Regions from separate parts of the Paenibacillus sp. Negev47 genome, predicted to be linked through region 3. Evidence: riboswitches for the same ligand, from Rfam matches in the RefSeq annotation. Region 3 holds a riboswitch; each other region holds the start of a gene.

Region 1 (7,830 bases), 2.3 Mb from region 3:
AAAAACAAAAAAGCGATCCGCCTTGTGGGGCGAATCGCCTGTAAAACGATACTTACGTCTCCATATAGGAGCTATGCGTCTGGCTGCCCGGGTCATAGACCATGACTTCCACCGATTCCGTAAGTATATCCGCATAACTATAAGATACTCGCTTGAAAGTTTCTTGTTCCTCATCAAGCTTAACAATAAAAACAGAAGGGTACGTTTCTTCCAATACACCCGTACGCTCAATGGTCTTACGGCGGCCACCATTAGCCCGCAACATAATTTTCTGACCAATATGTGCGTCGAGATTGCGTTTGATATCCAACAGCGTGTTTTTAGCCATTGTCGACGACCACCTCTTTTCTTGTCCATTATACCGGATTTTACAGTCATTGTCAAATCAAAACTAATTATTATATCAGCATCAAAAAGTTGTTGTCAATGAATTTTTTCGCAAACAAAAAAAGCCCCAAATTGGGACTTTAAATGGCCTACATCAGACCGCGGATGGGTTTACTTTTAGAGTGGATAAATCATTTAAGCCCGGCAGACCTACCCGGTAACTCCCACGTGTCTCCACACCACCCACACCTTGGCTACCACTGATGGTATTGTGCAGAACATCACTCATGTTAACTGTATCCCGCACAGATGTGAAGGAGGCCTTCGCTGCCACATAGACCGGATCAAGTGCATGAATAAGAATCCTGCCCGGAGAACTGGCAAAGTTCGCTCCAGCGCGCAGCAGTGCCTCAAAATGGGACTGACAGGCCCCTGCCACGATGGTTAGTGCATCCAGATGACGTTCATATTGTCTGGCCACCTGAATAGCCGCCACAAAATTTTGCGAGTTCTTGTAGCTACCAAGACTATATAAGTCATAGGGCTGACGCGTCTTTAACACCCCATCATGACCCGTAATTACGACGATATCCGGACGTACTTTGGGTAACAAACGGTATAAGGTATCTGCCATTGCAGATTCATGAACATACTGTCCCTCCGCGGGAACACGTAGTTGTTCATAGAGATCCATGCTTTTTTTCAAATAATTGGGGTCTCCATCCAGATGAAGCACCTTTCCAGGCATTTCAAAATAAGCTGGTTCCTGCTGAGCAGACCAATCCTGCACCAGACCTTCACGATTCCGCTCAGCCTGTTCCTTACGATTCTGCTGCAGGCGGGACAGCGTCTGATGTGCTTTAACATGTGCCTGTCTGGTCTTGGCACTTTGCGGTTCGTAGGGAACCTGTATCAAATCATCCACCGGGGAATCAGCAAGCAGCCGGAACTCAGTCCCTTTAATGACCGCAGTATCCAGCTGGAGGCCTTCCACCCGAAAAGTCACATCACCACCGTATGACTTCCGAACGACCAAGTCTCCGATATTCATCAACGTAATCACCTCTACCCCATCGTATGGGCAAAGACCCGGTTTGGTTCATTCGAATTTTACAGCGCTGCGCGTACCCCTGCTTCCCACATCACGGTGCTGAGTGTAGCATACTCCTGCAGACTTAACGTTTCTCCACGCCGGGAAGGTTGAATACCTGCCTGCTCCAACAGAATATCTGCCTGTTCCCGGTTCTCCTTCGTGAAGAAGCGTGCTTTCAGGTTGTTCGAGATTGTTTTTCTCCGCTGGGCAAAAGAAGCCTGTACCACTTCGAAGTAGTGTGCTTCATCAGGAATCTCAACTGGCGGTTGCTCACGCACCTTCAGCTTAATAACAGCCGACTCCACATTAGGTTGCGGAATGAAGACCGTAGGAGGCACAATACAAACCAGCTCCGGCATACTGTAATACTGAACTGCGATGCTCAGACTACCGTAGTCTTTTGATCCCGGTGCAGCAGCCATGCGTTCAGCCACTTCTTTCTGAATCATGACGACAATGCTGTCTACCGGCAGCTTCTCCTCCAGCAGTTTCATCATAATCGGGGTCGTTACATAATAAGGCAGGTTAGCCACGACACTGACTTTATCCACGGATGCAAAATCCGTATTAAACAACTCAGCCAGATCAAGCTTCAACACATCCCCATGATGAACACGTACATTCGAATACGGCTGCATCACTTCTCCCAGGATTGGAATCAAGCGCTGATCAATCTCTACGGCTGTGACAGGACCCGCTACCCGAGCCAATCGCTCTGTAAGGGCTCCAATACCCGGCCCGATCTCCAGCGCACCCTTGGACTCATCCAAATCGGCTGCATTAACAATTTTGTTCAGTATATTTTGATCGATCAGAAAGTTCTGACCCAGACTTTTCTTGAATGAGAATCCGTGTCTTTGAATAATCTCTTTGGTTCGCTTGGGCGTTGCAATTTCAATCGTTTCTTCCATGTCTCTCATATGCTCACAATCCTTCGCGTTCAATTTGCGCTAATGCTGTGGAGAACTCTTCCCGTGTAATCTGAAATACACTCAGACGTTTGTGAAACTGCTTACCATTACAATATCCAATGCCCAGCAGATTGCCCATCTCCATACGGCGTGCGGCGGCCTGCGGGTGTACGATAAGTCCTGCCGCAATGAGGTCCTCCCAATCGATGAGGCTTGGAGCACCTTCGTATGAAGTATGTACGCGTTCCAGCGCGTGCCGAATCGCCTCTGGTGAGGCGTTTTCCACCCCGATGTCTCCTTTACGCGTCGCATCGGCTTCCGGAATGAAGGCATGCTTGCAGCCAGGGACCTTGTTCGCAATAATTTTACGAATGCGCTCGCCGGCATGATCCGGATCTGTGAGTACAATGACTCCCCGTCTCTCCTGAGCAAGCGCAATCCGTTTTAGAATGCGTTGGTTGATGGCTGATCCACCTGTTTCTATCGTATCGGCTTGCACAGCCCGGCGAATGGCTACCGTGTCATCGCGGCCTTCCACCACAATCACTTCTTTTATCATGTTCCATTTCTTCCTTTCTAACGCAAAAAGAAGAGGAATATCCTCTTCTCTGCCAAACGGCGGGGGAGACTGAATTCAGACCCCTCCGCCGCATATTCCGCATGAATCATTCATGCAACTATTTTATAGCATTCCCATTTCAAAGTAAAACGATTTTAGTTCGCTTCCGGCTTCACCGGACCGATCACGTAGACCGTCTTGCCTTTCTTACGTCCAAAATTCAGGGCATGCTTCACACTGTCATAATATACATCAATTTTGTTGCCTTTAATGGCACCGCCTGTATCTTCCGCACGACGGAAGCCCAGACCCTCGATATATACCCACCAGCCAATTGGAATGACTTTGGGATCAACCGCAATGGTGCGCCCTTCCGTTACACGAGTACCGGAAGCTGTTTTGGTACCAATGCCAGGCTCTTCGGAAGAGTAGGCAGTCATGGATACGTTCTTAAGTACTTTGGAGTATTTAAAAGAAGTCCCGGATACGGTAATCACTTTGCTGCCCGAGGCAGATGTTTTCTTCGAGTTCGTTGTTGTAGCCTTTTTGGTTGTAGAAGTTTGAGCCGATACCATCTGAATCTCAGGTTCTTTCACGACCGGTTTCGCTTTGGTGCCGACAGCAATCACTTTATCTACACGATTATTCGCGACGGATTTGCCGACCATTTTTTTGGAGACCAATTCTCCATCCTGAAATACCTTTTCGATATGCTGTACAAGTGTGCCTTCTTTGCCGTTCACAACGACACGGTTATCCCCTTTGTACAAGCTAGGGTCAGCCGTTTTAATTACTTTGTAAGCGATTGGTTGCTCTACATCCACTGTACGCTTTGTTACACGCACTACACGGATCTTCATATCCGCTTTGATAGCAGTTCCAAGCGCCGGATACACTTTATCATTATTTTCAACTTGAATACCTGATTTTTGAATTGCATCTTCTACCGATGAATCGGTTGTATACAGAGTCTTGGTGTCTCCGTCTGCCGTAATGTTGACTGGAACGGCCCGCTCAATAACGATTCGGTCTCCATCTGTAATTGCTCCATTGAGCGGAATGGATACCTGATCGTGAGGGCTGACTGTGATTGACTGCTCCTCCAGCATTTCCTGAAGCATTCCTGTACGAGTCTCTACCACCTGAGCTTTGCCATCAATAACCAGTGAAATTTGTTTCCCGGCCTGACCGTAAACGACTAACAAGATCATGATTGTAAGCGCAATTGAGAAAATCGCGATCAATGCCATTTGACGCATGTTCTCATGCTTCCACCGCAACGCGAAAGACTTACTGGATGATCGTGACTCATGGGTCTCTTCTGGTTGGAATGTGCCCACTTCTCCGTCCTCCTTCATAGCCTCGTCGTCTAAAGTAATGCATGATGTCTTTGACGTGACTATACCAATTTTTCTACAGAACACAGGTCGGACCATATGACCGGTTCTGCACCATGAACCCATCTTCGCAACATGATGTCATCCTCCTGAATACCTACCGTATGATGACAACATTTCTTTTATTCAAAAACAAAAAAGCCAAAGAAAGAGTGTAAGAGGAACTCTTTCGTGGCTTCCGAATGATTTTGAATATCGGAAATTCATGCACGAGGTTGCCTCTCTTTTTCCGCTTGCGAGGTTAGCTGTCGGGTTCGGGCGAAAGAGAGCCGCCCTATCTTGGGTCACCCGCTCATGGCGGACGCCCTTGAATTCACCCCGAGACCCAAAGAAGAAATCAAATATGGCTTCGCAATTCCTTTCGCTGCTTTTGGGTCAGCGAATGATGCGCAGCAGCTAAATACACTGCTGTTTAAGCCCTATTGGTTCCCCCGCTCTCCGTTAACGGAGACTCAGCGAGACTGATTCATGAAAGTAATGTTGTTTCATCGGAAAGTGTCCCTTTGTTCATCCCCCGAACATCTGTCCAGTTTTCCGCACAACAATTCACTGAAAAGATGATATCCTGTTTTGATGCATGTTGTAAAGCGTTGATCAAGTACGTTTTTCTGAATATTTGGTTAAAATATTGTAATATTCTTGATCTATTTGGATCAAAGGGCAAATTACCTCCGCTTACCTGCCTTTTTCACCTGATTTACTCGATTTTTTAACAAATCCCAAATCGTTCCATGGCATTTTTGGTTGTTATTGCAGCAATTTCCTCTACCGAAATGCCTTTAATTTCCGCTGCTGCCTCTGCAACCAGACGTACATGCGCTGTCTCATTCCGTTTCCCACGATACGGATGAGGTGTCAAATATGGAGCATCTGTTTCAATGAAAAATCGGTCCATCGGAACCTTCGCCAGCACCTCTTTGGGCTGTTTTGCATTTTTGAATGTGATCGGGCCTCCGAAGGACAGATGGAAGCCCATATCGAGACAACTTTTTGCGGTTTCCCAGCTGCCTGAGAATGAGTGCATAACACCACCAACCTCGCCAGCTTTCTCTTCACGCAAAATTCTTATGATATCCTCGTGCGCATCTCGATTATGGATGACAATGGGCATGTTCACTTCACGAGCCAATGCAATTTGTTGTCGTAATACGCGATGCTGCACTTCCTTCGGTGAAGTATCCCAGTGATAATCCAACCCAATCTCACCGATCGCAACCACTTTTTCATGCTTGCATAAAGATGCAATCCATTCCAGATCGCCCTCCTGCATCGTGATCGCATCTACGGGGTGCCACCCTACAGCTGCATATATAAAGTCATACGTTTCAACAAGTTCCATGGTGGTCGGTATCGTCTCCCGGTTAAAGCCAATGTTGATCATGCGACCAACTCCGGCATCCACAGCACGCTGAATCATCTCCTCGCGGTCCTCGTCGAATTGTGGTGCATCCAGATGTGTATGTGTGTCGAACAGCATCATGTTTGTGTCTCCCTTCATGTCGAACTAACGACTATCTTTGTTTAAAATTCAATGTGTAAAATTTAATATATCATTGCTTCATAGATAAAACATTTTGGGGAATCTGTATATTGCCATCATTTCATTCATTGCTTCACAACTACAATATATAGAAGATGTACAGATATTCTGATCTATATATGGCTGATCGAGATGATTTTACCTGATTGCATTTACAAAATTATGTCGATCTACATATACTGCCCATTAAAGCAGATTACTGTATCATGGAAAATAGCTCTTTTAGAAAGTCTTTTGAACTCAAAGTTTTCACCAAGTTGTACCCTCATCCATCATTACAAGAAATAGGGGCGTATATGGGACGGTAATTCATGAATAATCGCATCCACCTTGTTTTGCGGGTAATACAAATGATGTTTCCCCCGATGCAGCCCACTAATGGACCGGACAATGTCGGATACTTCTGACAACTCATGTAACTTGTCCTGTCGATCGAGCAGAAGAATCTGCTTATCCGTGGATTCATCCGGACGAAACACATCATACGGATTATCCGACGGAAAATCAATTTCAAGATCATATTCGGGATTGAGACCTGCCTGGATAAAAGCTTCCCGAATTTCTTCCATCATTGTCAAGTCGGTCTGTTCAAGCTCTACATACTTATATAACTTGCGATCCATGAAACGTTCGCATAACTCACTCAGAACAGCATCGTCCTCCTTGCGCCACTGCGCAAATGCCGTCTGAATCAAGGCTTCGTCCAACTGCAAATATTCATCTACCGATAGTTCTCCTTCAAATAATTGAGGAAGTGGATCGATCAAGAAGCGGAATTGAAAACCTTCTTTTATGAGTGTTTTTGCTCGCTTGAATATTTGCCGCAATATAATTTCGGAACTACGGGTTACTGGATGAAAGTAAATCTGCCAATACATCTGGTACCGAGACATTAAGTAATCCTCCACAGCATGCATGCCTGACTCCTTGACTACAATCCGTCCATGATAGGGCCGCAGCATGCGAAGGATACGATCAAGATCGATCGTGCCATAATTTACTCCCGTAAAGTAAGCATCCCTGAGCAAATAATCCATACGGTCCGCATCAAGAGGACTAGTCACCAGATTGACTACAATGGGCTGCTCATACGTTTTTTGAATCACAGAAGCCACTTTCTCAGGAAAATCAGGAGCATACCGTCTTAAGATTGCCCCTACTTCGGTATCACCTGTAATGATGCGACAAGTCCAATCTTCATGATTCATGTCAAAAGCTTCCTCGATGGAATGAGAGAACGGCCCATGCCCAAGATCATGAAGTAGAGCTGCGCATAGCGCTACAATCTTTTCGTCCTTTGGCCAATCTGAATAATGACTTCTTTCAAATTGAGAGATGATCTTGCGCGTAATTTCATAAACACCCAGTGAATGTGAGAAACGACTGTGCTCTGCTCCATGAAAGGTTAGGTAAGAAGTCCCTAACTGACGAATCCGGCGTAACCGCTGAAATTCAGGGGTGTTGATTAACTCCCATATAATCGGATCTTGCACGTGGATATAATTATGTACCGGGTCTTTAAACACTTTCTCTTCTGTTAGACGTTGTTCCATGTCGACTCACTCCTTTAATTTCTTTTATATTAACGCTTTGACCTCTACGATTCACCAAACATTCGACACGATATGACGAATTTTGTCGAATTAGGTAGTTTTGTCGTTTTCCAAATCGACAAACCTGACATTGATGTTTAAATACGAAAAACAGCTTGCAATCCCTTACCACCAGCAACCTTAGGAAAAACAGCCTTAATTTTAAGCTAATTTTAAGGTTGACTGATTTGGGAATCGTTGGTATGATGAGTATCATAAAACATAAAATAATGTCGAATAATGACAATGATAGTTAGCTGAGAGGAGCACTGATTATAATGATGAAATCAACAGGTATTGTAAGAAAAGTGGACGAACTGGGACGGGTAGTTATTCCGATTGAATTGCGCCGTACGCTCGGTATTGGTGAAAAAGATGCTCTGGAAATCTACGTTGACGGCGAGCGCATCA
Region 2 (7,830 bases), 2.4 Mb from region 3:
GTGCATGATTTCGCCTGGGCAGCCTCACCCGATTTTGTCTACGCCGAGGAACCCTTCTCTGCACCCAATGTTCCTGGGGTACGAATCAAGCTGTACCTGGACCCTGCTCATCAAGATCTGAAAGAACGATATTTCCATGCCGCTAAGGCCGCACTAGCCAATTATAGCAAATGGTTTGGTCCATATCCTTACGCGACCTTATCCATCGTTGTTCCGCCCAAAACGGGGAACGGTGCCGGAGGTATGGAATATCCCACGCTAATCACAGCCTTTGGTGCGGATGATACCACGCCAGGCTATGACCTGGAACGTACCGTAGTTCACGAGATTGGACATCAATACTTCTACGGCATGGTTGCCAGTAACGAATTTGAAGAAGCTTGGCTGGATGAAGGGTTCACCTCTTATGCAGAAGACAAACTGATGGAGCAGGAATATGGACTGATCCCGAACCTGCCGGTACAATCGGGCCTGATTACGTCTCCTTCATCATTAACACAGGAATCCTGGAAGTTCGAGTCACAGAATGAGTACGCGGCCAATGTCTACACACGTGGCAAGCTTGTATTGCTCGGTATAGAACATCAAGTCGGTGCGAAAACAATGGAACGTATTCTCTCTACCTATGTGAAGAAGTACCGCTTCAAACACCCCACATCAGCTGATTTCCAGAAAGTTGTAGAGCAAGTAACCCGTACTTCCTGGTCTGATTATTTTAATCAATATATCTATGGTAACGGAATGGCTGATTTTGCTGTCGAGGATATTCATGTTACACCCGTGCAAAAAGACGGCCAAACATTGTACGAGTCTTCCGTGACGATCGTGAAAAAAGGCAGTGATTACAACGCCGTTCCTGTTCGCATTGCTTTTGAAGACGGGCATATCCTCACCAAGCAATGGAATGGCAAGGAAGATCGCATCACCTATAAATTAACTCACACATCCCCTGTCTCCTGGGCCATGACCGATCCTCTGTACACGATCGTGCTGGAGAACCGCCACATGAACAATTTCCTGAAATCCGGACTGGATGAGCCAACAAAATCCCGCTGGAGCATGAGTGTAACCAAACTAATAGAAGCCATATTCGGAGGTCTGTCATGGTGAGGTGGAAACGGTGAAAGCAAAAATACGCGAAGGCTGGTTTCTCGTCCGTCAGCATATGTTCATTGCAGCACTCTTATTTCTCTATCAGCTCATATGGGGATATTTCCTCTATCGAATGGTTCAATCAGCGGTCGTCCCACTGCTCCTGCGCTATCCTGACCCTGATGCCGGGGAGTTAAGTACGCTTTTGTTCAAAATGGAAAGCCAACTTAACCTGTCCACCCATCCGGAGGTTCATCGTTATCTGTGGATCCTGGGGGCTATGCTGCTGGTTCGCATGTTGATCAGCCCCCTCATTCAAGCAGGACTGCTCTACTCGCTTCAGCACTATAATAGTACTGAAGAGCGCATTCCATTCGTCCGCGGAATCAAAAATCTGTGGAAACCGATGCTGTTGCTCCACAGCATACGTACATTATTGATACTTCTACCCGCCTACTGGCTCATACCGAAGCTGTATTCAATTCTACTGGATGGATTTCATTCCCTTCAATTACTCTTGCCCGGCATACCTTATGTAGCTGCCTGGTTCATATATGGCTGGGTTATCCATCACGTCCTTCTCTACATGCAGTTCGGTATTTCCGCACCGGAGGGAGAAGGTGGCGCTCACGGCACACTCAAAGCACTCTGGATTGCACTACGACATCTCATCGCCGTGATTGGCATTGCACTGCTGCTGGGCGGAGTTCACCTGCTTATCTTCGGGGCGTTCACTTCAGCCTCATGGTTACTAACAGGACTCACCGGACTTATACTACAACAGACGTATCCTCTTGCCAGATGTCTAATGAGCCTGTGGAAAATATGCGCCCATTTTCGCTTATGGCAGTCCAAAACATCCAAAGGTTAGAGCAGATCGTTTAAAAATTGTTACCATCGCATGTTAAACTCATGGCCTAATAAGTACTTATAAATAGGCAAGCCTCAACCTTTCCCCGTCAAAGGTCGAGGTTTTTTTTGCTAAATTTATTGTTAAACGTTGCCAAACCGGTACACCTCTGTTACAATAATCGCAGTGAGTTTTTAGTAACAACTTTGTAATCTTTATATTCATATTTGTAACTACTTAAAATTAAATCGTCATTTCTTGATTTCGCAGGTGCATAACTAGCATAGCCAAATTCCTGGCACCTGGGAAGCGGGGGAACCAGTTATGGGTGAATTGATCTTGCTACAGAGGGATCATAGGGGACCTTCAACCGAATCCTTAAGCTAACCTCGCAGGCGTTGGAAGGGGTATCTCTCTTGTTCAAAAAGAAATTAACCGCAGCTGTACTTAGCCTCACATTTGCATTATCACTTGGTGCAGGCAGCGCATTCGCAGATTCAAAAATGGATACAGTAATTGATTCAGCAATGGGAACTACATACAAAAGCGGGGGAACAACGCTTAACGGCTTTGACTGCTCCGGGTTCACACGGTATGTATTCGACAAGTTGGGTATTGATTTGGCACGCCAATCCAGTTCCCAATTCGAAATGGGCGATTCCGTATCCCGCATGGAGATGAGAGCTGGCGATCTGGTATTCTTTAATACAACAGGTAAAGGCGTATCTCATGTAGGAATCTTTGTAGGGGATGGAAAGTTCGCACACTCCTCTTCTTCCAAAGGCGTTACGATCAGTGCATTGAGCGAAAACTACTGGGCCAATCGTTATGTTGGCGCTAAACGGATTATGAGCACGGACGCATATGAATCACTGGCCCTTGACTAGGGACAAGCTGGGCAACATGATGCTGTAACCATTAACCCTACTGGAACGAAGTAAGAAGTATAACAGAACCGCCCGGTACATTCTCCGCAGGAATGTATCCGGCGGTTTTTTTGTGCTTCATCCCCTGTTCACGTAGCAAGTAACACACGAGGCATATCCTGCGACATCAACAGCTTTACTTGGCGTTCGTTTGTCCGTGCCCTTATGATGTTTTTACCCATCCCGTTATAATATAAACGTAATTACCGGAACTTTTGTTTCATTTTTTTCCCAAAGTTGCAGACTTGCTAAAAGAACTGCTCTTTTGTAGAGTGGACAGAGGGTTTGGTGATGAATGAGAGGAGCGTGCAGATGTATGAATGAAGCCCCTGTGACGTTTCACGTTGTACCCATGCTAGAAGAACATGCGGAGTTTATCTGCAATTGGCAATACGAGCCGCCTTATAATATCTACAGCTGGCTCCCCTGGGAGCAGATGAAGGCACTTGAAGTGGAATTTGGGGATGCACAGCTACGGCAGGAACAATATGCGATTGTTCTAGATCAGAACGAACGCATATATGGATTTGTTCAATACTTCCCCCTTCAAGGGGTAACCCGGATTGGCCTCGGCATGCATCCAGAGCTGTGTGGTCAGGGTCAAGGGAAAGCTTTTGTCACCGCCATTGTACAGGAAGCCATTCGCCGAAACCGGACGAATGAGATTGACCTGGAAGTGCTGACTTGGAATGCCCGTGCCATTCAAGTCTATCTGAAGAGTGGATTTGTCATCCAGGATACATACGAACGACAGACCCCTACCGGCTTAATGCCCTTTCACTGCATGGTCTATGAAGGGCCTCGTGATTAGAATTCATTGCAAAACAACCAAATCTGCTCCTTGTTATGTGATTAGTTCAAAAAATTACCACAAAATGCTATGATGTGACTACAGGTTCCGTTATAATGATATGGATAGTTTCAGGTTAGATGATCTTTCATTCTGGAGGGGACATAAGGGATGCACAAATGGATCATGAGCGGGGTATTTTTTGCAGCATGCGCTTTAGCTATTGTTTTAATGTTTACGCTTCCAGGGAAAGAGGAAGTGGCTGAAGAAGCGAAACCAACCATGCCGGAAGTGACGATGGATGCAGGACAGGCTGAGGCACTGGTCAAAGCCAACTGTATTTCCTGTCACGGGGATCAGCTTCAGGGTGGCGTAGGTCCTGCTCTGGCAAACATCGGCAGCCAGGATGATCTGGAGAAGATCTATTCTACGATTATCAAAGGTAAAGGTGGCATGCCTGCCTTTAAGGGCAAACTGCAGGATGAAGAGATTGCCAATATCGCCATGTGGTTGTCAGAGAAGAAATAATCTCTGCACGCGCATAACGAAGAGGCCCTTAATCCCCCTTTGGGAGAGTAAGAGCCTCTTTGTTATGCAGATTATTGAGCTTCTGGCGCGTGCTCGGCCAGAAAGGCCTCGACTTCATGTGCGGACGGCATCCCGGACTGGGCGCCGAGCTTCGTCACGGATAACGCGGCCGCGCCCATGGCGAAGCCTACAGCCGCGTCCAAGGTCTCACCGCGCGCGAGGGCTACCGCCAGCGCGCCGTTGAAGCAATCGCCAGCGCCGGTCGTATCGACGGCGCTTACGGCGTAGCCGGGCGCACGGCACGCGCCGGCACGCCCTGCTTGTACGCGGCCACCAGGCGCCGCCGCGTACACTGCCCCCTCGGGGCCGAGCGTCGTGACGACAGCGGCCCCGAGGGATGCGGCGAGCTCTGCAACCGCCGCATCCAGGTCTTCCGGCCGGAGATGATCCCGGCCGGTAAGCACGGCAAGCTCAGTGCGGTTCGGCGTGACAACGTCGACGCACCGCAGGAGCTCTTGGGGCAGACCCGGCACCGCGGGAGCCGGGTTGAGCACAACCAGTGCGCTGCCTTCAGCCGCTAGTTGGGCGGCGCGGGTGACCGCAGGCAGCGGGATCTCCAGCTGCAGCAGCACCGCTGCGGCTGCAGTCAGGCTTTTTACCGTATCCGCCTCCTCCAGCATCGCAGGCACAACTTGTCCATTCGCGCCAGGAATAACAATAATCCGGTTGTCTCCCCTAGAGAGCCAAATGGACGCAGTCCCTGTAACCGTGTCTTCCAATATGCGAACCTGCGAGGCATCTGCACCACTTTCCGTCAGACTGTGCAGTAGACGTTCGCCAAAACTGTCCGACCCCACCGCACCAATCATCGTGGTTTGTCCACCCAGACGCGCAGCGGCAACAGCCTGGTTCGCCCCTTTGCCACCAGCGAGATAATGCAGTTCCTCACCGCTCACCGTCTCTCCCTCTTCCGGAATCGTGTCTGTCTTCACCACGAGATCCATATTGAGACTGCCTACGATAGCAATGAGAGGTTGTTTCTGATTATAGTCTGACATGTATGGTTCACTCACTTCCGCCGTGCGATTATAACCGAACTCGTTATTCCGACCTCATTTTGTCATAAGCTTCGTTATACTGCCCTGCTTCCTTGATATCTACAGATGTAATACCGCCCGCATCCCATGACGTAAGACGCAGCGTAACCGTTGTATAGTCAATCGTAATAAAAGGATGATGATTGAATGCTTCCGAGATCGCAGCGACCTCATCCACAAATGCAATCCCTTTCATGTAGTTGGAAAACACGAATTTACGTACAATCCACCGTCCCTCTTCCAGTTCCCAGCCTTCCAGCCTTCCCAGATGAGCTTCGACTTCCTCTTGTGAAAAAACCATGCGTTATCTTCCTCCCCATAAGATGGTACATTACAGACGGATGTCCGTATAACCACCGACACCTTCGATGCGATCCATAGCAACCTCAAAGGCCAGGCACACCGCCATGCGGTTGGCCCATTTCACGACTAACATCTTACCACGGACAAGCTTCAAAATCCAATCAACCAAATGGCATAGATCCAATAACCGTAAGGCTTTGAGAACATGTGCACACACTAAATTAAAGGTACAAACGTCAGCTCTTCTTCCCCGATCAAAATATGAATGCGGTGCTGATCCTTATCATGGATGACGACTCCACTTCCAACCGGGATGACAGACTCTTCACCCAGTGCATAGAACAGATCCTCCGCCAACGCCTCATCCACTTCAAGTTGCTCAGGCGTGCCTAGTCTCTCCCACTCTTCCGAGTCCATTTCAAAGAAAACATACCGATCCGGTATGCGTCCGAGTGCCGTTGTCAAATCTGTCAAAATTCCTTCATAATCCCGTCCATGCTTTACGCCCATTGGCTTTTCACTCCTATTCGGCCCCTAAGGAGCGGATTTGATCTTATTATACCTGAAAATAACCCTTAAAAAAAAAGGCCTATTGGTCGATAAATACTATACATGATCGTTTTAACTGTTTTGGCAATCCAAAAGAGTGCCAAGCATTAAACGAATTGCGGCTCTACGTTCGTCCGGAAGCCCGAATATAGCCGCTTGAAAGGATTCAATTTTATCTCATGGATGAGGTGTATGATGAACATTTCAACAATTATTGGACTTGTTTTGGGACTCGCTTCACTTGTACTCGGTATGATGTTGAAGCATGCTCCCCTAATTAATCTGGTCAACAACCCAGCAGCCTACATGATTATATTTGTTGGTACCGCAGGAAGTATTTTTATGGCATTCCCCATGTCAGAAATTAAGAGAGTTCCGAAGCTCTTCGGGATTTTGTTCAAACAGCAAAAATTGATCGACCGCGTATCCCTAATCGGCACATTTATGGACTGGGCTTCCACTACCCGTCGTGAAGGTTTGCTTGCACTAGAATCAAAAGTTGAAGAAATCGACGATCATTTCCTTCGCAGCGGCATGCGAATGATTATCGACGGGAACGATCAAGATTTCGTCAGCGATGTTCTAATGGAAAATATTCACACTACAGAGGAACGTCACCGCAGTGGTGCACTGATCTTCTCCCAAGCAGGTATGTATGCTCCAACACTTGGCGTTCTTGGAGCCGTAGTTGGTTTGATCGCAGCCCTTGCGGACCTTAGCGATATGGATAAGCTCTCTCAAGCGATTGCAGCAGCATTCATCGCTACCCTCTTGGGTATCTTCACAGGTTATGTACTGTGGCATCCAATGTCCAACAAGTTGAAGCGGATGTCCAAGCAAGAGATGGAAATCAAGCTCATGATGGTTGAGGGTCTGCTCTCGATTCAATCCGGTGTTTCCACCATTGCTATCAATCAGAAATTATCTGTATTCCTGACACCTTCCGAACGTAAACAACTGGAAGAGAAGGAGGGTTCATCAGGTGAAAAAGGCTAAGAAGCATGAGCCACATGAAGAGCATGCAGACGAGAGTTGGTTGCTCCCTTATTCCGACTTGATGACCTTGTTGCTCGCTCTGTTTATTGTGTTGTTCGGCATGAGTTCCATTGATGCGGGTAAGTTTGAGCAAATGGCTTCCGCACTAAACAGTGCATTGAATGGAGGCTCCGGAATTCTGGACCATTCGTCCATGAATCCGGATACGCCAGGTGCTGATTTGGGTAAGAACAAACAGGAACCTACAGAAATCACCAAGAAAACACCAGCTCAGATCACCGATGCTCAGATGGCTCAAAAAGAGCAAGAGGATCTGGAGAAGCTCAAGAAGCGGCTTGACCAGTATATCTCGAAGAGCGGGCTTTCGGACCAGCTGAACACCAAGCTGAATCAGTCTGAATTGAAGATCACGATTAGTGATAACGCCCTGTTCTCCTCAGGCCGAGCAGATGTGAAGCCTGAATCACGATCCCTGGCCAAAGCAATTTCGAGCATGCTGCAGGAGTTCCCTGAATATGAAGTGGTGGTATCCGGTCATACCGATAATGTTCCCATTTCGAACAACCAATATAAGGATAACTGGGATCTGAGTGCGGATCGTGCGCTCAACTTCCTGAAAATCCTGTTGCTGAACACGCAATTGGACCCTTCCAAATTCACACCAAGTGGTTATGGAGAGTATCACCCCATTGCCAGCAA
Region 3 (7,830 bases):
TGTTATCCTCAAGGAAAGTACGCGGGGTGACCTAGGGTCATCAACCAATTGATATTTATCAACATAATGATATACATAACCGTGAAGTTTATGTATTGTTGCGTCCACGAAAGGTGCCCGAACGGTTTAGCACTAATTTGGCAGCCCAGATTACTGCCATACTTCCAAAGATAGGGTAAAGGATGGATAGCAGGGAACTGAATCCAAACTGACTGAGTGAGTAACATAACAGCATAATGGTTAATGTAATGAAACGGGGGTGTACACGTATGTGTTGTCTGAGTTGCAGAGTCATTCCATAGATGTCTGCTACAAACGTACTGAATATTTCCATGAAAATAAGGGATACATATACGGATTGCACTGCCCATCCAAGTTGAAAGGCAATGCTGCCCATCGGAATCTCGAATTGAATGATGCCTGGCATCTGAGCCGACATGGCGAAGTGAGCTGCCATCAGCATGAAACCTACGCCAATTCCGCCGAGTACTCCGCCCCATTTGAGGACATTCCGACTGCGAATCTGGTTACCCAAGGGTACTAGTACGGCCTGGGCCAACACCAAATTAAACGAAGTATACAGCAGTGGAGACAACCACACCTGAAAAGGGCTTGAGTCTGTCGTCAGCGTTATGAATCGGAATGCACCTGGATGATGCAGGGTGCTAGTTATCATGAGCAGAGATAACAGGAGCATCATGGGCACGACGATGCTATTCATCTGAAGGATGGCCTGAATGCCGCGACCAAGAAGCAGATATGAACCTACAAGTGTGACGATCAGACCCGTCTGATAATGCAAACCCAGATGTTCAACAAACACGGAACCTGCTCCGGCAAGCATGACACTGTTCACGCCGATGAGAATGAGAAGGATCACCCATGTGATCCATTTGCCCGCTTTGTGGCCAAATAAATGTTTGTTCAAATCCTCATAAGAGCGGGAACCGGTATCGTGAGCAATGAGCATCATTTTGGTACCTAACCAGACAAAGAGTATGGTGGATAAGCCTATGGTAATGGTGGCCCATTTGCCATACTGGGTAAAAAACTGCAATATTTCCTGCCCTGTTGCAAAGCCGGCTCCGACCACCGTTCCAATGTATGTAAATGAGATCTGCAGCACCCGAAATGCCTGTTTCATGTGTTTCCCCTCTCAGGCCCCTAAATAGTTTGGACATGCGGGTGCCATGGTACAAGGTATGCTTGACCCACGAAAGTCATGACAATGGATAGCAAGCTCTGCTTGAATAGCACCTTAAGGACAGCACCCTGGCAATTTCGCTTGAACTTATAGATAGATATATGATACTTTTACCTCATAGGATAGGCTTGGGAGGTCAAATCATGGAAGTATTGAAACAACGAATTTTACAAGAAGGTGTTGTCATCTCGGACCAGGTGTTGAAGCTGGATGGTCTGTTGAACCACCAGATTGATCCTGCACTAACGATGGAGATGGGACGGGAGTTTGCTGCCCGTTTTCGTGAAAGTGGAGTGACTCGGGTAATCACGGTAGAATCCTCAGGAATTCCGGTTGCTTTTGCCGCAGCCCATGAACTTGGGGTACCGCTCGTATTCGCTCGTCGCAAAAAAACGCTTCTGGCTGATCCTGATGCTTACTGTGAACGCGTACCGTCCTTTACCAAAGGAATCGTAACCGACATTATGGTTTCCCGCGAGTTCATTCATGAGAATGACCGCATTTTGTTCATTGATGATATCATTGCTAATGGAGATGCCGCTCGTGGAGTGATCAAAATTATTGAACGTTCCGGTGCGGAACTCGTCGGATTCGGCGTTGTGGTCGAGAAATGTTTTCAGGCGGGGGCCCGCACGATTCGTGAACAGGGTATTCCGGTGGAAGCCTTGGTACGTATTCGTTCCCTGAACGATGGAACGGTACAATTTGACGATAACGAAATGTGACATTTTAAAGGAATAGGGCCTATTTTTAGAACTATGCCTTTGCATGACCGCGGATTTCATTTATAATGGGGTTATGTTAGGGAGAGGAGGCAACACCATGGGGAACCAACCGGCAACAGAACAATTTTTTATTGATAAGCTGGCGGAATCGAAAGTTCATTTTGAACGTGCCCTGGATTGTAAACATACGGAATTCGATGACCTTTATCCCTATATGATTGAACATCCTCAATTTTTCTGGTACAAACGCTATGTTGCCTGGTCAGAATTACTGACGATTGTAGGCTTGTGCGAAGAGTTGTCCTTCTCTTGGAAAGAACAATTTACACCGCATCAAGTGGAGTACCTTGAAGAACGTGTGATGTCCGCCAAAGTGCTTGATTTTTGGTTCGAGAAGAACGACAGCAAAGAGCACGCGCAGCGGTAACTTTCAGTCGGGACATAATTTCGAATGACATGACAGTCCAATACAGTCACGTGAGACCTAAATGACATTTCATTTTAGGTCTCTTTTTGTAAATAAATTTGGAATATAGGAGCCATGAACATGATCAGTGATTCAGAACTGGACGCTCTGCGTCTGTCAGGTGAGAAAGTAAGAGTAGTGAGGGACGAGCTGGAAACTAACGATGTAACCGGGATTGTGGTTGCCTGGGATGGTGAGCAGGTACTTATCCGTCGTCGGAATCGACGTGTTGTTAAGCTGGATCGCAATTACCGATATCAGTTGTTCAGCGAGCCGCGCCAAAGTTTACTTAGTGAGTAACCGTATAATTTCGCTAGAACATGAACATTTAATTGTTTGCAATTACCATGATTTCTTGGCATAAATGACTTACTCGGGTGAGAAGATAGGTACAGTGAGGAAATCTGTAACTATAGCCGAGAGGATGTGCTGCAAATGACATTGATGAATGATAAAGTTCATGCCTACAAGGATCAGATTGGAGCATTAAGCGACGTGCTGCCAGGTGTGGTGAAGTCGTATCATGAGTTTACCGGAGAATGTTTTCAGCCTGGCGTAATTGATGCGAAGACGAAACAGCTCATTGCGCTCGGAATTGGCCTATTTGCTAACAATGAGGTATGTACCTTCTATCATGTGGAAGAAGCCCGTGCGAAGGGTGCTACAGATCAGGAGATCATGGAGACCGTTGCAGTTGCTGGAGCTGTCGGAGGCGGACATGCGCTGTCTCAAGGCGCAATGCGAGTGCAGAAGGCGTTGCATTAAATACAGGTAAGGTAGTACAAGGATTGGTCCATACATGACTAGCTAAACAAAAGAGGAGGTTCCGGGTGATCCGGAGCCTCCTCTTTCTATATCATACCTACATTTTCCCTAACATTTTATCGTACATAAACTGTCCAGTCACCCGACGTGCTGTTACGTAACGATCATTAAAATAAGGATTCGACAACTTGGTGATGCTTACCCCTTTACTGCTGGAAGCATGAGCGAATTGTCCGCCACCGATATATACACCTGTATGTGAAATGCCTTTGCCCATCGTATTGAAGAACACCAGATCACCTGTGCGAATGTTACTTTTGGATACCGGAGTACCTGCCTTGGCTTGCTGCTGCGAAGTACGTGGCAATTCAATGCTGTATTTGTTGAAAAGATATCTCATAAACCCGGAACAGTCGAAGCCAGCCAGCGTCGTGCCACCCCACTTGTAAGGTATGCCTGTCATGTTGTTCACTACGGAGTTAATACTGCTTGCCTCTGTGCTTGTTGCCCCGGATGTAAATAGTACAGCTGCTCCAAAAATGGAGATAATCAGTTTTTTCAAAATAAATGTTCTCCCTTCGATGCCTACGGAGTTAGCTAAGGGTTCGGTAGAAGGTTCCCTATATTTCCTATGTATAAGAATAATTCACCCAAATTGGTTCCCCCGTTTTCAAACATGAAACTCGGCAATGAATAATTAAGTTTTTGTAACTATTTGAAACTATATTGCATAAATGCGTAATTGTCAAACCCATTTAAAACCCTTCGTTTTACCCCAATGTTATCGGAATTACGGTTTTTATATGAAAGAGGGGATCAAGTTTGGGTATCATTCATGACAAAAACGTCACTATTGATTCGTTGAAGGTGATTTTGGACAAATAAATAAGTTTGTCATGAGTTAAAAGAACTATTCCGTTATGTAGAATTAAAGAGATTATATTGATTAAGTTGCATATATTGACAAAAATCGATTTTTTGCATATTATCGTTTTATCCAATCCACATATTGGATGGAATTTGATTTTATTGTGCGATGAATTCAAATAAAGGAGGTTTGGGGTTCGAATCTTAAGTTAGGTAGAAGTGGGAGATTTATTAAAACGAACATAGGAGAGTGTTATCTTTGAAAGCAAAAAAAATAGTTACTTTTGTTCTAGCATGTACCATGGTATTCTCAGCCGTTGGAATGGCAGTTCTCCCTGTAGCAACGGTATCTGCTGCCGATGCATCAGGTACAACAGCAAGTATTTCCGATGTTTTGAAGAACCAGCTGCCAGATGGAGGTTGGAGAAAGGATTATAAACAAACCAGTGGAGAATGGGCGAAGTCCACGATTGACAACAAGGCTACATACTCAGAGATTAGAAGATTGGCGAAGGAATTCAAAAAGACGAATGATCCGCGCTACTCAGCGGCTGCAATTAAAGGAATCAATTTTTTGATTAATATGCAGTATTCAAACGGTGGATGGCCGCAAGTGTACCAAAGCTCCGGATATCACAAACACATCACTTATAATGATGATGCCATGATTAACGTCATGTACATGCTGGATGAAGTAGCAACGCGTAAAGGTGACTTCTCGTTTATCGACAGTGCCCTTGCCAATCGCAGTAAGAACTCAGTTGCTAAAGGTGTAGAAGCGATTCTGAATACACAGGTCGTTTCAGGCGGTAAGCTGACAGCATGGGGACAACAACATGATTCCAGTTCCCTTAAACCGGCAAGCGCAAGAATCTATGAAGTACCATCGCTGACGGCTGCAGAGAGTGTAACGATTGTTAAATTCCTGAAAACCAGACCTGCTAACGCCAAAATTACGGCATCCATTAAAGGAGCCGAGGCGTGGTTTAACAAAGTGAAGATTACGGGTTACAAGTATGAAAGAGCAAACGGAGACAGCAAAATTATCGCTGATTCCAAAGCTGCACCGATCTGGGCTCGCTTCTACGAAGTGGGAACGGATAAACCGATCTTTATTGGTCGCGACGGGGTAGTTAGATACAAACTAAGTGATATTGATAAAGAAAGAAGAGGCGGTTATGCATGGTACGGTAACTGGCCTTCCAAGCTGTAAATAGTAAGGAGTCGCAGGTTTCATTGCGTCAATTCCTAGTAACTATAAGTAAAGCCCGACTCAGACATGGACGTCTGGCTCGGGCTTTATTGTTATTATTTTCACTGTTGACACGATAGATTCCGCATGATATATTATTTCTTGTCGCCGAGATTGCTTACGGAGATATAATATGCGGTCGTGGCGGAATTGGCAGACGCGCACGGTTCAGGTCCGTGTGGGCTAACCCCCGTGGAGGTTCGAGTCCTCTCGACCGCATCAAATAAATAAAAGGTTCCTCTTAGGCTAATACCTTCGAGGAACCTTTTTGTATTGTCCCAAACAAGTTGTCTCGTCCGATAGTTTACTGAGCCGACACTTGAATACGATCAATATTCGGTCCTTCCGTCCCGGTCGTGACCAGTCTCAACGTGTTCGTGCCTTCATTCATCGGAACCTGAATTGTTTTTCGCCCCACGTCGACCAAGCACCTGTCGACGCGAAGGAAGCATTGCTAATTAACTTGGTTCCGTTCACAACGTACACGTCGAGGTTCCGTGTCCCGCTCTCCAGGGCATAACGGATTTTCACGTTTTTGGTGCCCGTGGTGGCGCAATAGATACTATTCCATTGAATCGCTGCATCAGTCATGAGCGTAGTCCGGCTCGTTTTGTACTGAAATGGCATACAGATTCACGCCGTTATCCTTCATGTAGGTAACGAAATCGTTAAGATGCTGGGTATATGCAGCATACTTGTCGTATTTCAGCCGTTTGGCGTTGGTGTCTCCGTTTCGGTTGAAGGTCTCAACCATATCACTTGGAGGATTCCACGGTGAGGCAAATACCAATGCACCTTGTTCAATCGCTCTTTTCGCTGTGGCTACTTCTCTGTACCAGTTATTCCGATTGTCATCGACATAGATTCTCAGAATGGAAAAGCCAAGCTGATTCTGTCCGTTGCCAAAGGCTGAGATTCATGATGTTTTTGGCAAAAAAATTGGAAAACAATATCCATATCTCTGAATCTACGAGATTGAACTGACAACAGTCAGAGATTGGGCAGATATGTTGAAGCAGAAGCTGCAAATGGATGTGCTGCAAGTGGTGGCCGGCCTGATATGAGATGCTCTCGCGAGGTATTCTTGTTGTGGTGTGGAAGTTTCGGGATGGGGAAAGAGCCTTTCCTTTATCTGTAAAGTGACCGATATACAACAAAATTTAGAGGGATTCGCGAGTAAAGCCTGTATGCATGCAGACTTTTTTCGCTGTACGCCTGTTTTAGATTAAGATGGGAAAACCTTTGCATACATATAACTCACGACTAAATCAAACAATGAGAACAGCAAACTCCCGAAGGAGGGCACTCATCAGTCGAGAAAGAACAACTAGTCAGTCGTATTCAAGTTGAGGTTCTTCTTCAACAAGCGTTTGATTCTTCGCTGATTGTTCTGAGGCCTATATGATTAGTTCTGAAGCGATAGAGATAGGCGCTTGTGTCTTTTCTTGAATCGTGTTCTCTTGGAGTGCCGCTGTAAAAACGAGTTCGTTGTATAGGAAGCACTTTCTGAACTTTTTGATCACCTGAAAAGAAAATCATACTGCTGACGTTTGAATAGCTGCAGATATTCATCCTCACTGCGAATAAACTCACCGTTGTCATACTTATTCATAAACCAGTTGTTGATTTTATGTTCCGGACATAAATATGGCTCGATGACAATCATTGTTCCTTCGGGCTTCATTACGCCAAAATCCAGAACGCTTTTATTTTCTATGGAGAAACTGCTTTTGATATGCTCGTGGATATATTTATTGGTGAACCATTGTGGGCGTACAAACCGATGATACAGGCGCGGGGACAAATGCATGAGATTTAACTCACCACCATTTCATTCATATTGAAGCATAGTTTACTACTAACGTTACAGAATAATACTTGGGAATATCGACCTAACGCTTTCTCTCCCAGCTGCGTCCTTTTGGCAAAAAAAAAACTTGGATAACCCCAAGATTTTCAAGACACAATCTACATAAATAGAGTGAACAGTGTAGGAGGAAAAAGGATTTGGATATTGCCTGCGATCCTTTATAAGGATCATGCTTATCGGAGGTGGTAAATAAACTGTTTGATTAGTTCGTTCAAGGTACCTGCAGCTTTTGTTGGGATCTGATGTTTGGCATTATTGATAAAAACCAGCTCGCTCCTAGGCAATCGTTCTTTCAGTAAATTGGCGTAGGGATGGAACAGCGTATCCTTCTCACCGTATACCAACAAAACGGGTTGAAGAATATTTCCCAATTGTGCCGTACAGTTATAGTGCAGACTGTATTGATAATATTGTTCGGCGTTTTTTGGGGTTGTTTTTTTGGCATCGTTAAACAATGACCGGAACAAAGACAGTTTGAGCTTCGCTTGGCCCCAGGAGGTAGAAAGCGCAATTGGACCGACCGCACCGATGCGAGACAAGAGGAGCCCGCTCGATATTTTGTTTTTTAACTTAGGATCACTGACTTCTGACATTCCGCCAATTACAATGCCGCCGAGTGCCCGTTCAGGACATGTCAGCAAAAAATCGAGCACTACCGCGCCGCCGGTTGAGTATCCGCAC
Region 4 (7,830 bases), 1.8 Mb from region 3:
TAGTCAATGGTGTCATATTTATGGTAGGAATTGGCTTGGAATAACGGGGTAAAGTAAATGGCGTTTACGCCAAGTTCAGTCAAGTCATACAGATGATCCAGTACACCCTGCAGATCTCCACCAAAATAATTGTCCAACTCAGGTTTGCCACCCCAGTCATGGGTTTCTTGTGGATTTAGCGTGGGATCTCCATTAGCAAACCGTTCAGTCATGATCTGATAAAAGACAGCTTCTTTGGCCCACTCGGGCACCTTAAACACGTCAATTTCGTGTATGTAAGAGAACTCATAGTATCCTCCGGTGGGATAGGGGGGCTCATAATGAATTCCGTTATCCGCAAGAAACACATCCTCTGAACCGGCAGTTATCCGAAATATATAGGTGAGACGTTTGAATTGTGGCTTGACGGCAGCCTCCCAATAATCAAACATGCGATCGGAAGCAGCCTTCTCCAGTTGAATTTCCTTGTAGGTCCCGTTCCAATTGTACTTATCTCCGGTCAGTGCAGTCACGTATTGCACATCATTGCGCTTGGTTCGTACGCGCAGATGTATGGTAGACGAGTTGTAGGCATAAGCCCACTTGTCACGAGGGACATGATACATAGCTTCGAGCAGCATGACAGCACCTCCTGAATATGGATAAGTTATACCAATATATAACCAAGTTAGCCAGCAAATGAACCATATTTACTGTAATAAAATGTATTATTTTCAATGTTTTCAAGGCTTTCTTTCACAGCATATCCAGCTTCTAACTGGATATACTTACAGATTGTTACGAAAAGGGGTACCCGGAACAAGCTTGAAAATCAAGCCTGCTCCGGGTACCCCTGTGCAATATGCTGAAGCGGATGTTAACGAATAGCTTGTTCGAACTCTGTACGTATGGATTGAAGCAGTTCAGGTTGACTCAGAACGTCATAGGCTGTTGTAGCGAGTGCCTTGGCTCCCAGAATCATCCCGTCCAGAGCGCGCTCTTGGAGTGCAAGATCACGGAAGGCTATGGAGTGAAGTGTGTGAACCTCGTCTACAACACGAATGTAAGGATGGATGGCAGGACATCTCAGGGAAACGTTACCGATGTCCATGGAGCCATGATCGTTGCCACTGACAATCTCTTCTTGTGGGATGCCGAGTCCCATCAGATTTTGACTAAACGCAGCTGAGAATGCTTCATTGGTGACCATCTCATCATAGGACGTCTCATAGTTGGACGTTACCAGCTTGCAGCCTGTCTGGAGAGCAGAGCCTTCAGCGATCTGAATCACACGTTCCGTGAGGATATTCAGCTCTTTTCTGGTTGCTGCACGTACATAAAATTGCGCGGAAGCATAGTCAGGAATGATGTTTGCCGCTTGACCCCCGTTGTTGATCACACCATGAATACGAACGGTGCTTTTCACTTGTTGCCGGAATGCATTGATTCCATTGAACGTTTGAATGACGGCATCAAGTGCATTAATGCCTTCATGTGGACTTGCAGCAGCATGTGAAGATCTGCCATGGAACTCAAATTGGACAGCGTCAATAGCCAGCGAGCTGCCTGACCTTTCATAGGCATAATATGGATGCGCCATCAGAGCGACATCGCAGTCATCGAACAAGCCTGCTTCGGCCATAGGAACTTTGGCACCACGGGTCTCCTCAGCGGGTGTACCAAACACTTTAATGGTTCCGCCAACTTCATCCAGAATGGATTTTAGCCCAACAGCAGCCCCAAGACTCATCATACAGATCAGATGGTGACCACAGGCGTGACCGATCTCCGGCAAGGCGTCATACTCACACAGTAGTGCAATGGTAGGGCCGGGTTTGGCGGCTGAATAGGTTCCAATAAAGGCTGTGTCCAGTCCAAGGATTGGAGCCTCTACAGTGAAGCCGTGATAGACCAGTTCTTCTTTAAGACGAGCAGAAGCGAGATACTCTTCATTCCCCAGTTCGGGATTGGCACCAATATATGATGAAATGGCTTTAAAACGGGAAGCATATTGATCAATAACCGTCAGGATCTGTGATTTGTTAGATGTCATTAGTAAACTCCTTATGCAAAAATGAAAATAATTCATTGATTATATCATGTTTGCTTCATTTTTTCAGAAACAAGTCAAGATTTGTAATGTCAAAATGCATTGCATAATCATGCATTGTACTTTATAATGACTCAGTCATCAACATGAGAAGCATACAAAGTATTGTAAGGGGAGAGAACAAGGTTGAAATTGATAAGTCGTTACACTATGATGCTGTTGACCTTTGTCGTTCTGCTGACGACTGCCGTTCCTGTGGCACTTGCAAGTGGGACTACAGACAATTCAAGCAGTAAAAAGCTGGTGCTGGGTACAAGTGCCGATTTTGCACCCTATGAATTCCATAAAGTGATCGATGGCAAAGATCAAATCGTTGGTTTTGATATTGCCATTGCCAAAGAGATTGCCAAAGACCTTGGCGCTGAGCTTGTCATTGAAGATATGGGCTTCGACGGACTCCTGCCTGCATTGCAGAGCGGTCGTGTGGATCTGGTCATCTCGGGAATGACACCAACCGATGAACGGAAGCAAAGTATTGATTTTTCCGACACCTATTACAAGTCCAAACAAGTAATCATGGTTCGCAGTGCGGATAAAGACAAATATCCGACGATGGCAGAACTGGAAAACGAAAAAATTGGGGTGCAAAAGGGCTCCATTCAAGAGACGATTGGACAGAATATTCCAGGGGCGAAGATTACTGCGCTCGATAAAATATCTGATATTGTGTTGCAGTTACAGACCAATCGTGTAAATGCAGCCATTGTTGAAGATACCGTTGCTGCGGGATATCTGGACGATGTGATTGCTCTTGCTCCTGCTGTGCCTGATGAAGAGCAGGTAGAAGCAGCAATTGGAATCCGTAAAGGGAATACAGAGTTGCTAAGTGCGGTAAATGGAACGCTCGAGCGCTTGAAAAGTGAAAATAAGATCGAACAAATGGTCACAGACGCCAGTCTCCTGATGGCTGATAAAGTGAACAAATCACAAAATATATTTGAAGTGTTCTGGCAATACAAGAGCTTCTATGCAACAGGTGTAGGATACACGCTCCTGTTATCTGCACTTGGTGTAATATTTGGGGTGATCATCGGATTGATCATCTGTTTGTTCCGTCTGCATGATGTAGCCATTCTGCGTTGGATTGGAACAGCGTATGTCGAAGTCATTCGTGGTACTCCGATGCTAGTGCAATTGATGATTATCTATTACGGATTGGCCCTGACATTTGGTATTAATTTTAGTCCCCTTCAGGCAGGTATTATCACACTTTCTATTAATAGTGGTGCCTACCTTGCGGAAATTTTCCGTGCAGGTATTCAAGGGGTGGATCGTGGTCAATTGGAAGCAGCTCGCTCCCTCGGAATGGGCAGAGGTGCAGCCATGCGCTACATCATTTTGCCACAGGCTTTCAAGGCCGTATTGCCGGCAATTGGTAATGAATTCGTGACGATCATCAAGGAATCCTCCATTATCTCTGTTATCGGTATGGTGGATATTATGTATCAGGCAAGTGTGGTCAAAAACATTACGTATCAAGGATTGAGTCCGTTTCTCATTGCGGCAGCCATTTACTTTGTATTGACGTTCATTTTGTCCAAGCTGCTGGGACGACTGGAAAGGAAGTTGAGTGCAAGTGATAGACGTTAGACAATTACACAAATCTTATGGAAATAACGATGTGCTTAAGGGCATTAACGTGACGATTGGCAAAGGCGAGGTTGTCGTGGTTATCGGTCCTTCCGGTTCGGGTAAAAGTACATTCTTGCGTTGTCTGAACCTGCTGGAACAGCCTACCTCGGGAGAGATAGATTTTGAAGGCGTGTCAATCACCGATCCGAAGCACAACATCAATGCGACTCGTGAAAAAATGGGGATGGTGTTCCAGCATTTCAACCTGTTCCCACACAAAACGGTACAGCAAAACATTACGATTGCTCCAATTAAAGTGAAGAAGCAATCCACGCAGGAAGCGGAGAAAATTGCTGCTGATCTGCTTAACACTGTGGGCTTGTACGATAAAAAAGATACATTCCCGAATCAGCTGTCCGGTGGACAGAAGCAGCGGATCGCCATTGCAAGAGCATTGGCCATGCAGCCGCATGTAATGCTGTTTGACGAGCCAACTTCGGCTCTCGACCCCGAGATGGTCGGTGAAGTACTCGATGTCATGAAACGTCTTGCAGAAGGCGGGATGACCATGGTCATCGTGACGCATGAGATGGGTTTTGCACGTGAAGTGGGAGACCGGATCTTGTTCATGGATGGCGGGGTTATTGTGGAAGAAGGAACACCAGATGAGGTGTTCGGAGCACCCAAAAATCCACGGACACGTGATTTTCTTGCTAAGGTACTCTAAATTCACAGATCAAATAGCGTTGCTGACTTTATGTCGGTAACGCTATTTTTTATGCGTAATAAACATTAATAGAGTCGAAAAGTAACTTTTCTGTAACTTAATCTTAAGGAATCGATGCATCTGCCATTTCGTGATTATCCAGTATTCTTACAGATGATGATGCGCTGAAAATCATTTGGTAAGAATTACTACAAGTTCAGGTTACAAAATTGTGATATATTGAACTCTGCCGAAACTTCCGGACAGGGAGTGCGGGGATGTAACGATGCAGATTGTGCAGGGGAAGATCGATAGCACACTGCTTGGGGTGAATTAGGGGTACATAATGTTTCAGATGTAACGAAGAACCTATAGGGTGGGCTCCTCATCCGAATCCGACAACTAACTTCGCAGGCACAATGAGGGAGGAAGACCATGATTAACAAGAAACGTATAGCCAAAACAGCAGTAGCATTATTGACAACAGCAATGCTTATTCAAGCCGTTCCGGCTCACGCAGATTCAGTTCATGTGGCCAAAGAGGGAGATACCTTCTACACCTTATCGAAACAATATGGAGTAGCACTTAACACGTTGGTTAAAGCAAATAACGACATTTCGCCTTACAACATTTATGGTGGTTTGAAAATTACAATCCCCGGCAAAGCAAACAAAGTTGCTGCTGCCGCTACGGAAAGCAAGGCTCAAGCGAAGACGGTTACCACAGCAAGCTTGGACGTTAACGCAGATAACAAAGTGGTTCAAGCCTGGGGCAAAACGTTTGATTACAGTAAAGCAGTCAATGTGAAAGCAACGGCATACTCTGCAGATCCGTCCGAAAATGGAGGATGGGGTGCTGTGGATTACTTCGGTAATGATCTTGAACTGGGTACGATTGCAGTTGATCCAAGTGTGATTCCACTCGGAACCAAAGTATTGGTCACAGGTCACAGCCATCCGGGATTGCCCAAACAGGCTTTTGTAGCCACAGCACGTGATGTTGGCGGTGCAATCAAGGGTCACCGGATTGATATCTTCATTCCTGGTAGCAAGCAGTCCGTAAGCAAATTTGGTTTTCAGGATATCGAGCTCTACATTCTGAAGTAGACATCAAACTACATCTAATGAATTCAAACAGGGTGTCTGTCAGTCGCTAACTTGCGATTGAACAGGCACCCTTTTAACATTCGCAATCATTTCCTTTTACGGATCATGGACACCCTAATCTTTGGCCTTAGGCAATCCCAACATTTCGTCCAATGTGACGAGTTCATATCCGCGGTTACGCAGTTCCTCAATGACTTCGGGCAAAGCCTCAATCGTGCCGTTCAGGTTAGAGCCCACACCGCCTCCTGCATGCTGCAGAACGATGGAACCAGGTTTCACGGCAGATAGGATATTTTCTTTCACCTTTTCTTTGGAGAGGCCTTTCCAGTCCAGGGAGTCAACATTCCAGTTCACAATGCTATAATGCTGTCTGGCAGCCCATTTCAGCTGTTCCTCATTAATGTCTCCGTAAGGTGGCCGTATCATTTTAGGGGTATATCCCGTGAGGTGGTGAATAATATCCCCGGTATGTAAAATTTGTTTGCGAAAGGCATTCATCGACAGCTTACTGAATTCCGGATGATTATAGCTGTGATTGCCAACGATATGTCCTTCCTTAACCATGCGTTTCACCAGATCCGGATGTTTCTCAGCACGACTACCCACGATGAAGAATGTAGCTCTGACTTTGTATTTTTTCAATACATCCAGCACTTGCGGAGTAAATCGTGGATCGGGCACATCATCAAAAGTCAGGGCAACCTGCTTGGTTGAAGGACCATTGGTTTTGAACGTATCGGCATATTTTTGACGTAATTGTCCCAATGTCAGTTGCTCTTCTTCCGCGGAATCTGAACCTGATACCGACTCACTTGGCGGGCTTGAAGCATCCCGAGATGAAACTGGAGCATGATATCCTCCGAGAAAAATAACGAGAACCATCAGCATAATGAGGCGTACGCGCATAATAACGGCCTCCTTTTCCAAAATGACGTTCTCCTTGGTATGCCCGGGGTATCCATAAGTTATGCGTAGTGTGAGAATTTTCATTGCCGATTCATCTCATGAAAGCCATAATTCCTCCATATATAACATATAGAGAAGGATAGGTGGATGACTATGAGTACATATGATTTGAAATCGATACGTTTACAGGTGATTGAAGCAGGAGAGGATAAGGTTTTTCTCGTTACCGGAGGAAAGGCGCATATTGGCGCTGTAGCCACGTTCTATGTGGATCATGAGCGGGTTAGTGGGACTACGGTACATATTCCGGGTCATAAGGAACAAGAGCTCTGTGAGCGGCTTGCCCGAAAGGCTACCCTGCAGCTGAAAGTAACCGTTACGGTAATGATGGGTATCCATTTTGATTCCATTACACGGATGCAGATCGACGAAATCGTGCAAACTGCAGAGAGGTTGATGGAGGATCATCTGAACAAAGATAAAGAGTCTTCCTGACATAAGGGCAATCGCATGTTTTGATTTTATTTAATAAAATTGAAACGAGTTGTAGATTGTTACGTATGTATAATTATATACGATGTAATATCGACTAGGAGGAGTACCATAATGTCCATTTTCAAACGATTGCGTGATTTAACAATGTCTAACGTTAACGCCATTATTGACAAGGCAGAAGATCCAATCAAGATGACGGACCAATATATCCGTGACATGCAAGAGGATCTCGAGGATGCGGAGAAAGCAGTAGCCGCACAGATCGCCATTGAGAAGAAATTCAAGCAGTTGTTCGAAGAGCAGGAAGCTCTTGTGAAGAAACGTGAAGAACAGGCGCACACGGCGGCACGTGCTCAGAACCTGGATCTGGCTCGCCGGGCTCTGGAAGAGAAAAAGGTTGCCGAAGAGAAGATGGCTGAGTACAAAACCAGCTATGATCAGAACAAGGCTTCTGCAGATAACCTGCGTGGCAAGCTCGACGAGATGCGTAAGCAGTTGACTCAAATGAAGAACAAACGCGAAACATTGGTAGCCCGCTACAATGCAGCAAAAGCCCAAACGGAAATCAATAAAGCGTTGAATGGATTTGGCTCGGATACGGCAAGTGCCGGCATGAAGCGTATGGAAGAGAAAATGATGCAAATGGAAGCTCAAGCTGAAGCAAGCAACGAGATGTCATCCAAAGGCAAGTCGCTTGATGAAGAGTTCGAGAAGTTGGGTAAAGACCAGGCTGTTGAAGACGAACTGGCAGCATTGATGAAACAGTACGATAATAAGAACTAACACCTTGGTTGTCAGCAGGGTTAACCAGCGGAGGAGAAGAGCGTTTCTCCTTCGCTTTTAAATGCGGTTCATGTTGATATGTGGGGGCTGTGTAAATGGATTTGAACATTTTGGCGATGCTTGTCTGGACCGGTTCTGGTTCGATTTTGCTGTTTGTTTTGATGTATGTTGA

What was found. A riboswitch is a leader RNA that binds a small molecule or an ion and turns the genes downstream of it on or off. The one in region 3 is predicted to bind cyclic di-AMP.
Region 1: it holds a riboswitch for cyclic di-AMP, as region 3 does, so the genes downstream of both, AC4G47_RS00150 (resuscitation-promoting factor) here and AC4G47_RS20180 (C40 family peptidase) in region 3, are expected to answer to the same signal.
Region 2: it holds a riboswitch for cyclic di-AMP, as region 3 does, so the genes downstream of both, AC4G47_RS00540 (C40 family peptidase) here and AC4G47_RS20180 (C40 family peptidase) in region 3, are expected to answer to the same signal.
Region 4: it holds a riboswitch for cyclic di-AMP, as region 3 does, so the genes downstream of both, AC4G47_RS12395 (3D domain-containing protein) here and AC4G47_RS20180 (C40 family peptidase) in region 3, are expected to answer to the same signal.

What each region holds. Positions count from the first base shown of each region.
Region 1 covers NZ_CM177754.1:29,696-37,525, reverse strand. The annotation lists gene veg (biofilm formation stimulator Veg) at 53-328, opposite strand; gene yabG (sporulation peptidase YabG) at 482-1,378, opposite strand; gene rsmA (16S rRNA (adenine(1518)-N(6)/adenine(1519)-N(6))-dimethyltransferase RsmA) at 1,438-2,340, opposite strand; gene rnmV (ribonuclease M5) at 2,345-2,890, opposite strand; gene AC4G47_RS00150 (resuscitation-promoting factor) at 3,046-4,230, opposite strand; cyclic di-AMP (ydaO/yuaA leader) riboswitch at 4,502-4,755, opposite strand; gene AC4G47_RS00145 (TatD family hydrolase) at 4,997-5,767, opposite strand; gene AC4G47_RS00140 (HD domain-containing protein) at 6,103-7,380, opposite strand; gene AC4G47_RS00135 (AbrB/MazE/SpoVT family DNA-binding domain-containing protein) at 7,698-7,830, shown strand, end outside.
Region 2 covers NZ_CM177754.1:106,462-114,291, reverse strand. The annotation lists gene AC4G47_RS00550 (M1 family metallopeptidase) at 1-1,110, shown strand, start outside; gene AC4G47_RS00545 (hypothetical protein) at 1,121-1,963, shown strand; cyclic di-AMP (ydaO/yuaA leader) riboswitch at 2,218-2,355, shown strand; gene AC4G47_RS00540 (C40 family peptidase) at 2,359-2,829, shown strand; gene AC4G47_RS00535 (GNAT family N-acetyltransferase) at 3,185-3,679, shown strand; gene AC4G47_RS00530 (c-type cytochrome) at 3,830-4,186, shown strand; gene rbsK (ribokinase) at 4,258-5,244, opposite strand; gene AC4G47_RS00520 (4a-hydroxytetrahydrobiopterin dehydratase) at 5,288-5,584, opposite strand; gene AC4G47_RS00515 (hypothetical protein) at 5,615-5,755, opposite strand; gene AC4G47_RS00510 (hypothetical protein) at 5,803-6,096, opposite strand; gene motA (flagellar motor stator protein MotA) at 6,331-7,131, shown strand; gene motB (flagellar motor protein MotB) at 7,118-7,830, shown strand, end outside.
Region 3 covers NZ_CM177754.1:4,517,177-4,525,006, reverse strand. The annotation lists gene AC4G47_RS20205 (YkvI family membrane protein) at 89-1,144, opposite strand; gene AC4G47_RS20200 (xanthine phosphoribosyltransferase) at 1,348-1,929, shown strand; gene AC4G47_RS20195 (hypothetical protein) at 2,027-2,356, shown strand; gene AC4G47_RS20190 (hypothetical protein) at 2,477-2,695, shown strand; gene AC4G47_RS20185 (carboxymuconolactone decarboxylase family protein) at 2,831-3,160, shown strand; gene AC4G47_RS20180 (C40 family peptidase) at 3,258-3,722, opposite strand; cyclic di-AMP (ydaO/yuaA leader) riboswitch at 3,728-3,859, opposite strand; gene pelA (pectate lyase) at 4,287-5,240, shown strand; tRNA gene AC4G47_RS20170 (tRNA-Leu) at 5,415-5,498, shown strand; gene AC4G47_RS20165 (carbohydrate-binding protein) at 5,667-5,870, opposite strand; partial or broken gene AC4G47_RS20160 (glucuronoxylanase) at 5,866-6,192, opposite strand; gene AC4G47_RS20155 (hypothetical protein) at 6,799-7,089, opposite strand; gene AC4G47_RS20150 (alpha/beta fold hydrolase) at 7,323-7,830, opposite strand, start outside.
Region 4 covers NZ_CM177754.1:2,688,854-2,696,683, forward strand. The annotation lists gene AC4G47_RS12375 (alpha-glycosidase) at 1-620, opposite strand, end outside; gene AC4G47_RS12380 (M20 family metallopeptidase) at 857-2,032, opposite strand; gene AC4G47_RS12385 (ABC transporter substrate-binding protein/permease) at 2,243-3,679, shown strand; gene AC4G47_RS12390 (amino acid ABC transporter ATP-binding protein) at 3,666-4,388, shown strand; cyclic di-AMP (ydaO/yuaA leader) riboswitch at 4,606-4,800, shown strand; gene AC4G47_RS12395 (3D domain-containing protein) at 4,803-5,474, shown strand; gene AC4G47_RS12400 (polysaccharide deacetylase family protein) at 5,589-6,380, opposite strand; gene lpdD (prenylated flavin chaperone LpdD) at 6,534-6,875, shown strand; gene AC4G47_RS12410 (PspA/IM30 family protein) at 6,987-7,658, shown strand; gene AC4G47_RS12415 (DUF350 domain-containing protein) at 7,754-7,830, shown strand, end outside.